2 regions of the Aeromicrobium phoceense genome follow, and region 1 is predicted to be linked to the other one. Evidence: riboswitches for the same ligand, from Rfam matches in the RefSeq annotation. Region 1 holds a riboswitch; the other holds the start of a gene.
What was found. Region 1 has a riboswitch for thiamine pyrophosphate ahead of thiM (hydroxyethylthiazole kinase). Riboswitches for the same ligand answer to the same signal wherever they lie in the genome.
Positions count from the first base shown of each region.

Region 2: linked by a shared signal. The riboswitch ahead of H1W00_RS04390 (ECF transporter S component) and the one ahead of thiM (hydroxyethylthiazole kinase) in region 1 are both predicted to bind thiamine pyrophosphate.

Region 1 covers NZ_JACEOG010000002.1:435,160-439,535, reverse strand. The annotation lists gene H1W00_RS15470 (bifunctional hydroxymethylpyrimidine kinase/phosphomethylpyrimidine kinase) at 1-1,245, opposite strand, end outside; gene thiE (thiamine phosphate synthase) at 1,242-1,868, opposite strand; gene thiM (hydroxyethylthiazole kinase) at 1,889-2,698, opposite strand; TPP riboswitch at 2,689-2,781, opposite strand; gene H1W00_RS15455 (alpha/beta hydrolase family protein) at 2,818-3,456, opposite strand; gene H1W00_RS15450 (alcohol dehydrogenase catalytic domain-containing protein) at 3,545-4,376, shown strand, end outside.
Region 2 covers NZ_JACEOG010000001.1:921,909-926,284, forward strand. The annotation lists gene H1W00_RS04380 (DUF6801 domain-containing protein) at 1-936, shown strand, start outside; gene H1W00_RS04385 (VanZ family protein) at 1,017-1,613, shown strand; TPP riboswitch at 1,620-1,729, shown strand; gene H1W00_RS04390 (ECF transporter S component) at 1,719-2,309, shown strand; gene H1W00_RS04395 (ATP-binding cassette domain-containing protein) at 2,306-3,655, shown strand; gene H1W00_RS04400 (energy-coupling factor transporter transmembrane component T family protein) at 3,652-4,329, shown strand.

The DNA.
Region 1 (4,376 bases):
GCAGGGCAGCACCGCGGCGGCGAGCACTCTATGGTCGCCGCGGGCCGCCGTCGCCAGCAGGTGATCGAGGTAGGCCGTGGTGGCCGGCCCGGGAGGCGGCGGCTCCATGTCGCCGAGCCAGTCGGCGTGCAGCTGAAGCTCGGTGACCAGCGCACCGTGGGCTCCGGCGGCCCAGAACGACTGCTCGTCCAGGGTGGGCGCGAGCCGGCTGGCCTCGGAGAGCACGCGGGCGTAGTCGCGGAGGTACAGCGCGTCCTGCGCGAGGTAGACGCCGAAGGCCTCCTTGGAGAGTGAGCCGTCGGCCAAGCCCCTCACGAAAGCGGACTCGGCGATGGCGGCACGCACGTCCCGCACGCCGTCCCACCACTGGTCCCGGACCTCCTCCGCGGTGGGCCGGGTGGCCGTCCCGCCGCGACTCCACATCCCGGCGAAGTGGCTGATCGGCCCGTTGCCCCCGCCCACCTCGAGGGACGCTCCGTGGCGGATGCTCTCGGTCAGCCACCGCTTCGCCTCGGCTGTCGCCGGCTCCCACGACCCGAGGCGGGCTCGGTGCGTTGCCACGGCCGAGGACAGCGAGCAGCCCGTCCCGTGCGTGTTGGTCGTAGCGATCCTGGCTCCGGGGAACTCCACGACCTCACGGCCGCCGAGCCGGGTGCCGCCCCCGTCGACGAGCGCGTCCGGCACGGCATCGCCCTCGACGTGCCCACCCTTCGCCAGGACGACGACGTCGTGGGTCGCCGAGACCTCCCGCGCCTGCTCCAGGACGTCCGGCCACCGGGCCGCCGGAGCACGCCCCGCGAGCACCGCGAGCTCGGCCACGTTCGGCGTGATCAGGTGCGCCAGCGGCAGGAGCTCGCGCAGCGCCTGCTCGGCGTCCGCGTCGAGCAGGCGGTCGCCGCTCGTGGCGATCATGACCGGGTCGATCACGACCACCGGCGGTCGGGTCCGGCGAAGCCACGCCCCGACCGTCTCGATCACCTCGCGGCCCGCCAGCATCCCGATCTTCACCGCGTCCACGGTCACGTCCTCGCTGACCGCGTCCAGCTGCTCGGCGAGGAAGTCGGTCGGCGGCACGTGGACCGAGCGGACGCCCCGGGTGTTCTGGGCCACCAGCGCCGTGACCACCGCCATGCCGTAGCCGCCGGAGGCCGCGATGCTCTTCAGGTCGGCCTGGATCCCCGCACCGCCCGTCGGGTCGGTGCCCGCGATGGCGAGCACGCGCGGCACGCTGCTCCCCCCGCTCATGCCGCTCCTCCCCAGGCTGCCGCGAACTCGGCCGCGGCGCGGCGCGGGTCCTCCGCGGCGCAGATGCCGGAGACCACGGCGGCTCCCGCCGCACCGGCGGCCCGCAGCGGAGCCACGTCGGCGAGCCTGATCCCGCCGATCGCGACGGTCGGCAGCTGCGTCGACCGCGCGAGCTCGGCGAAGCCCGCCACCCCCAGGGGCGGTGGCGCGTCGGTCTTGGTGGCGGTCTGCCGGACCACCCCCACCCCGACGTAGTCGACGCGACCGGGGTCGGCGGCGGCCGCTGCGAGCTCGGCGGGAGTCGCCGCGCTCACGCCGATCACCGCGCCCTCCCCCACCAGCCGACGCACGAGCGAGGGCGGGAGGTCGGACTGCCCGACGTGCACACCCGTCACCCGGGCACCCGCGGCACGCGCGGCCAGGAACACGTCGACCCGGTCGTTGACGATCAGGGCGACGTCGTCGGGCAGCGCCCGCGACACGGCCAGCACGGTCTCGAGGAACCGCGCGGCCGGGAGGTCCTTCTCGCGCACCTGCACGGTCGTCACTCCCCCGGCCACCGCCTCGGCCACGGTCCCGGCGACGTCGCGTCCCCGTGAGGCGGCCAGGGCGCTGTCGGTCACCAGGTACACCGACAGGTCCGTCATGACAGTCGCGCCCACGCCGCGAGGTCGGCCGCGCCGACCGAGCCCAGCGCGTCGATGAACGAGGCGGCGAAGCTGCCGGGCCCTGCGCTGCGCTCAGCCGCCAGCTCCGCGGCCACGGTGTACACGGTGACTGCGGCGACCGTGGCCGTGAACGGGTCCTCGGTCACGGCGGCGAACGCGGCCATCACCGCTCCGAGCGCACAGCCACCACCCGTGACCTTGGTCAGGAGCACGTCCCCGTTGGCGATCCGCACGACGCGCTCGCCGTCGGTCACGGCGTCGACCGGCCCGGACACGGCGACGACGCCCCCGGTGGTGGAGGCGAGCTTCCGGGCCACGTCCAGCGCCCCGTCGACGTCGTCGGTGGAGTCGACGCCGCGGCCGCCGGCACCCGCGCCGGCCACCGCGATGATCTCCGAGGCGTTGCCCCGGATCACCGTCGGCCGCAGGTCGCGCAGCCGGTGGGCGAACGGGGTGCGGACCGGAAGGGATCCGACCGCCACGGGGTCGAGCACCCACGGCGTGCCAGCCTCCGCAGCCGCCGAGGCCGCCTCGAGCATGGCCTCGCGCTGCTCCCCGGCCGGGGTGCCGAGGTTGATCAGCAGGCCCCCGGCGACCGTGGCGAACGGTCCGGCCTCCTCGGGCACGTCGACCATCGCGGGGGCGGCGCCCACGGACAGCAGGGCGTTGGCGGTGAAGTTCACCACGACGCTGTTGGTGAGGCACTGCACGAGGGGCGCGTCCGCGCGCACCCGGGCCAGGGCCTCAGTGGTGGAGGTGAGCAGGTCTTCAGGCGTGCGCGACATCGCGACATCCCTTCGCTAGTGCGAACTAGATCAGGTTCGACGGGTGTGATCTCAGCCCCGGCGGGGCACCCCGTGTCTTGGCGCTCACAGGCTAGCGCCAGGCCTGCGTCGTGCGACGGCTAGCCCAGTGCTGCGACGAACTCCGCGACGAAGCGGTCCTGGAAGGCGTCGTGGTCCAGGCCCGGCGTGGGCACCTTGTTCGACGGCAGCGGCGACATGAAGTCGAAGTGGCCGACGCCCTCGTAGCGACGCAGGTCGAGTCCGGCCGGAGCCGGGCGCAGCACCTCGGCCGACTCCGGGGGTGTCACGTCGTCCTCCGACCCGACGAACGCGGTGACCGGCACCGTGACCTCGTCGAGGGCGTCGGGCCCGGCGAACCAGCCGGTCGCCGGCGCGAGCACGATGACGCGCGAGACCCGCGGCTCCGTGGGGACCTCGAACGCCTCTCCCTGACGGTTCCGCGGTTGGGCACCCGCGAGGCACAGCGCCGCGCACCCGCCCAGCGAGTGCCCGGCCGCCACGACGGGGAGGTCATCCCGCCCGATCTCCGTCAGCGGCACCCGAAGCGCGGACACGCGCTCACGCACCACGTCGTCGGTGAAGATCTCGGTCAGGTGATGGGCCGGCGCGGCCACGATGAAGCCCGCGTCGGCGGCGGCGCGGAGCAGCCGCTCGTAGCGGGACGGGTCGCCGCCCGCACCAGGGGCGAACAGCAGGATGCCGCGGGGATCGTCGGACGTCAGCAGGATCGGCGTCATGCCCACGACCCTACGCACGGAGGACGCCTTCGGCACGCGCGACGAGCACCCTTGACCTCAACTCCGGTTGAGGTTGTCTCATGGGCTCATGCACGCGATACGACACCACGAGTTCGGCCCCGCCGACGTCCTGCGCCTGGAGACCCTCCCCGATCCGGAACCGGCACCAGGCCAGCTCCGTATCGCCGTCGAGGCAGCCGGCGTGCACCTGCTCGACACCTCCATCCGTGCCGGGGAGGCGTTCGGAGCCGGACCGGCGCCCGAGCTGCCGCTCGTCCCCGGCCGCGAGGCGGCAGGCGTGGTCGACCGGATCGGCCCGGACGTCGACGCGGAGTGGCTCGGACGCCGCGTCGTGGCACATCTCGGCTTCGGTGGCGGTGGCTACGCGGAGCAGGCGGTCGTCGACGCCGGGCGCGCCCACCCGATCCCCGACGGGATGGACGCCGGCACCGCCGTGGCCGCGATCGGGACGGGTCGCACCGCCACCGCGATCCTGGAGCTCGCCGAGCTGGTGCCCGAGGACGTCGTCGTGGTGACCTCGGCGGCCGGCGGACTCGGCCCGCTGCTGCTCCAGGGCGCGGCGAACGTCGGCGCACGGACCGTGGGGCTGGCCGGCGGTCCGGACAAGACCGCGCTCGCCTCGCGGTTCGGCGCCACTCTCGTCATCGACCACCGCTCCCCCGACTGGCAGCTCCATCTCCGCGACGCCGGAATCCCCACCGTCGTCCTCGACGGCGTCGCGGGACCCATCGGGCGCGCGCTGTACCGCGGCCTCGCGCCGGGAGGTCGTCTCGTGCGCTTCGGCTGGTCCTCGGGTGTGCAGAACGACTACGCCGACCCGCAGCGACGGGTGATCGACGTGCTGGGTCCGCCGATCCTCGACCGGATCGATGAGTTCGAGCGGGCGGCGCTGACCGCTG
Region 2 (4,376 bases), on a different contig from region 1:
CTGCTGCGCGAGTCGACCGTGCTCCTGTTGGGTGGCCGGTCGGCCGAGGGCAGCTCGACCGATGCCGCCATCACGCTCACCACCGGCGGTCAGACGTCGACGGTCGCGATCCCGAACCTGAGCTCCCCCCGCACGGACATCCCGCAGCAGGCCGGCTCCCCGTGGCTGATCCCGGCCTCGGGCACGGTGCCCTCGATCACCGTCCCGGCCTACGCGGCCGAGTCGGTGGCGCTGGGCATGCCGCAGGACTTCACCATTGCGGCGACGATCCACACCACGAGCACCACGCTGCCGGCGGCACTGACCTGCGCGGGTCCGTCCGCGCTGGATCTCGGCAGCATCCCGGTCTCGGGCGACCCCGTCACCAACCCGACGACCGAGCCGACCTCGGAGCCGACGACCGAGCCGACTTCGGAGCCGACGACCGAGCCGACTTCGGAGCCGACCTCGGAGCCGACGAGCGAACCGACCGCGGAGCCGACGACCGAGCCCACGACTGACCCGGGCGAGGAGCCCGCCGACGATGAGGTCGAGCTGCTCAGCTCCGACGTGCTGTCGCCCGGCGACACGATCACCTTCGCGTTCGGTCCGGACTGGATCGGCAAGGAGCTGGCCTTCGAGCTGCACTCCGAACCGATCGCGATGGGCACGCGGGTGGTGAGCACCTCGGGCGAGGCCTCGGTGCGCATCCCGACGAACGCGCCGCTCGGCTCCCACACGGTGAAGGTGCTCAGCCGGGGCGTCGTCATCGCCGAGGTCCCGGTGGAGATCGTCGCCGCCGACGCCAGTGGCGACGCCTCGGACGACGACTGGGCCAGCGACGACTACCTGGCCGCCGCCGGTGGTCCGGGGCTCGGTGTCGCAGTCCTCGGCGGCGCCCTGGTCGTGGCTGGTGCAGCCGTGATGCTGCAACGTCGCCGCACGCGTCGCGACTGAGTGCCGCCGGGGGAGCGGGGGCGGGTCTCTGCGGACCCGCCCCCGCCCTTGGCGTGCCCGGGGGTTGAGAGGATCCTCCGGTGTCCACCGTCGAGATCCCCGTGCTCCCCGTGCTGATCCCGGCGACGATCGCCGCGATCGCCGCGTCGCTCGGGTGGCTGCACCGTCGCGGGCGCCTCACTCCGCTGCGCGCCGCGGTCGGCGTGGTCGCGTGCGTCTACGGCGCCGCCGTCCTGGCGCATGTGCTCCTGCCGTTTCCCGTCGCCACGGACGACCCGCGGCCGTGGCGCGTCCTGGTCCACCTCACGCCGTTCACCGACGTCCTGGACGACCCCGCCGGGATGCTGCTGAACATCCTGCTCTTCGTGCCCCTCGGAATGCTCCTGCCGCTCGTCACCGGAGTCCGGACGGTGCGCCGGGCGGCGGCCGTGGGTTTGCTGGTCAGCGTGGCCATCGAGGCGGTGCAGCTGGCCGGAGTGCTCGTCGTGGGCGCCGGCCGGATCGCCGATGTCGACGACCTCGTCGGCAACGCCCTGGGCACCGCGATCGGCTGGACCGCCTGCGTGCTGCTGATGCAGCTCCCACCGCTGGGCCGGCTCGCGGCTCGGGCCTCCTGGGCAGAGGACGGAATCGCCTCGGGGGCCGCCCCCGGTGCCGCGCCCGCCACGGGAGGCTAGGCTGGCTGCACACGACAGGGGAGCGCCATGCAGAGGGCGCTGAGAGTGCGGAACAGCCGCAGACCCTTGAACCTGCTCCGGTTAGCACCGGCGAAGGGAGTCACGATGACATCTGCTGTCCGTTCCACCACGAGGTATCGCACGCTCGACCTGGTGACCATCACGATGCTCGGTGTCGCGTTCGGCGTCGTCTTCTGGGGCTGGGGGAAGCTCTACGCCCTCGTCGACATCGGTGCGGCCGTGGGATTCAAGCCGGCTGCGGCCCTCCTCGCCGGGATGTGGCTCATCGCCGGCGTCGTCGGCGGCCTGATCGTCCGCCGCCCAGGTGCGGCGCTCGCCACCGAGCTCGTCGCCGCGCTCGTGTCCACGATCGTCCTCGGCGGCACCGAGTGGGGCAGCGCGGTGCTGATCTCGGGCCTCGTCCAAGGGCTCGGGGCCGAGCTCGCGTTCGCGATCTTCCTGTACCGGAGGTTCGACCTGCCGACTGCCGTCCTCGCGGGCGCGTTGTCGGCGGTCTTCGCAGCCTTCTACGAATGGAACTACTACTACGCGGACTGGGACCTGACGTGGCGGCTGTTCCACCTGGGCTTCTTCGTCACCTCCGGCATCATCATCGCCGGGTTGGGTGGCTGGCTCCTGGTGCGTGCGCTCGCACAGGCAGGTGCGCTCGACTCGTTCGCTGCCGGCCGGCAGTGACGGTCGCGTTCCACGACTACTCCTGGACGCCGCTGCACGCCCGCCGCCCGGCGCTCGACCGGCTTGACCTGCGCATCGACCCCGGTGAGCGCGTCCTGCTGGTCGGGCCCAGCGGCAGTGGCAAGTCGACCGCCCTGCATGCGATCGCCGGCGCACTCGGCACGACGCTGGTCGGCGAGGCCAGCGGATCGGTCGAGGTGCACGGGCGCATCGGGATGGTCACCCAGAACCCGTCCTCGTCGATCGTCGCGGACCGGATCGGGCGCGACGTGGCGTTCGGCCCGGAGAACCTGGGTCTGCCGCGCGAGGAGATCTGGCGACGGGTCGACGCCGCGCTCGAGGCGGTGGGCCTGGATCAGGGGCGTGAGCGCTTCACCAGTGCGCTGTCGGGCGGAGAGCGGCACCGTCTCGCGCTCGCGGGCGCCCTGGCGACGGAGCCGGACCTGCTCCTGCTGGACGAGCCGACGTCCATGCTGGACGCCGAGCTGGCGGCGGAGGTCCGCGACGCCGTCCTGCGCGTCGTCGGCGACTGCTCGCTCCTCGTGGTCGAGCACCGCTTCGAGCTCTGGCTCGACCATGTCGACCGGGTCGTCGTGCTCGAGGAGGGGCGACCGGTCTTCGACGGGTCCGTGCCGTCGTTCCGTGGCGCTGCCGTGCCGGAGGCGCTATGGATGCCGGGGCGCCCGGCGCCCGAGCCGGCCTGGATCCCTGAGGAACTGGTGCACCCGTTCGCCCCGGCCGGCGTCACCGCTCGTGCGCTGGTGATCGACCGGGTCACGCGCACGCTGCGGGGCACCGAGCGCACGCGGGCGGTCGACGGGCTGACGCTCGAGCTGGCACCCGGCACCCTGACAGCGCTCGTGGGCCGCAGCGGAGCGGGCAAGTCCACGGCGCTGCTGGCGCTGGGCGGACTCCTGGAGCCCGTCTCGGGGGAGGTCGACGCACCGGCCGAGCTCGGCTGGTGCCCCCAGGACCCCGAGCTCGGCTTCGTCGCGCGGACGGTGCGCGAGGAGCTGGAGGCCAGCCCTGCAGCGTTCGGGCGCACCGTCGACGTGGACGCGGTGCTCGAGGTCATCGGCCTGGTCGGCCGTGGTGACGATCACCCCTACCGGCTGTCGGGCGGAGAGCAGCGCCGGCTGGCGCTCGCGGCCAGCTGCGCGCACCGGCCGGGGCTGGTCCTCGCGGACGAGCCCACCGTCGGACAGGACCGAGGCACGTGGGCGACCGTCGCCGGCTGGCTGGGGGCGTCGGCGCAGGCAGGTGCCACGGTGGCCGTCTCCACGCACGATCCGGACCTGCCGCGCGACCGCGACGTGGTCCTGCATGAGGGGGTCGTCGTGCGATGACTGGCCTGATCACGCGACTCAACCCGCTCGTCCTGCTGGCGATCGGCGTCGCCGCGGCCCTCGGCTCACCGGCGATCCGCACGATGCCGATCGCCGTGACGTGCGCCGCCGTCTACGTCGTGGCGGTCGTGGCGGTGGTGCCCTCGTGGCGGTATCCGGTGGTGTGCCTGGCCTTCGTGGCGCTCCCGGTCGCCACGATCGTGTGGAGCACGTGGCTGTTCGGCGGTCGCGACCTCGAGGTCGCGGCGGTCGCGGGAGTGCGGACCTTCGTCATGGCGTGGCCGGGCGCCGTGGCCGCCGGCTACATCGACGTCGCGCGCCTCGGCGACTACCTGGCCCAGACGCTGCACGTTCCCGGTCGGTTCGCCGCTGCGCTGTCCGCCGCGCTGCAACGGGTCGGCGGGGCGTGGCAGGCCTGGCACGACCTCGACCGGGCCCGCAGGGCGCGCGGGCTGCGGCGCCGCCCGTGGCCGATGGCCTTCGCGCTGCTGGTCCACACGATGAGGGACGCGAGCCGAACGTCGATCGCGATGGACGCCCGCGGCTTCGCCACGGCCGGGCGTCGGACGTGGGCCGAGGCGGCGACCTGGCCGCCGATCGACCTGCTCGCGCTGGCCTTCGCGGCCGCCGCAGGCGCCCTTCCCGTGCTCTTGTTACTCGCGAGTCGGGTGTGATCCCTCGACGGACGAGAGTGGCTTGCATCACAGTGCAACTAGAGGTT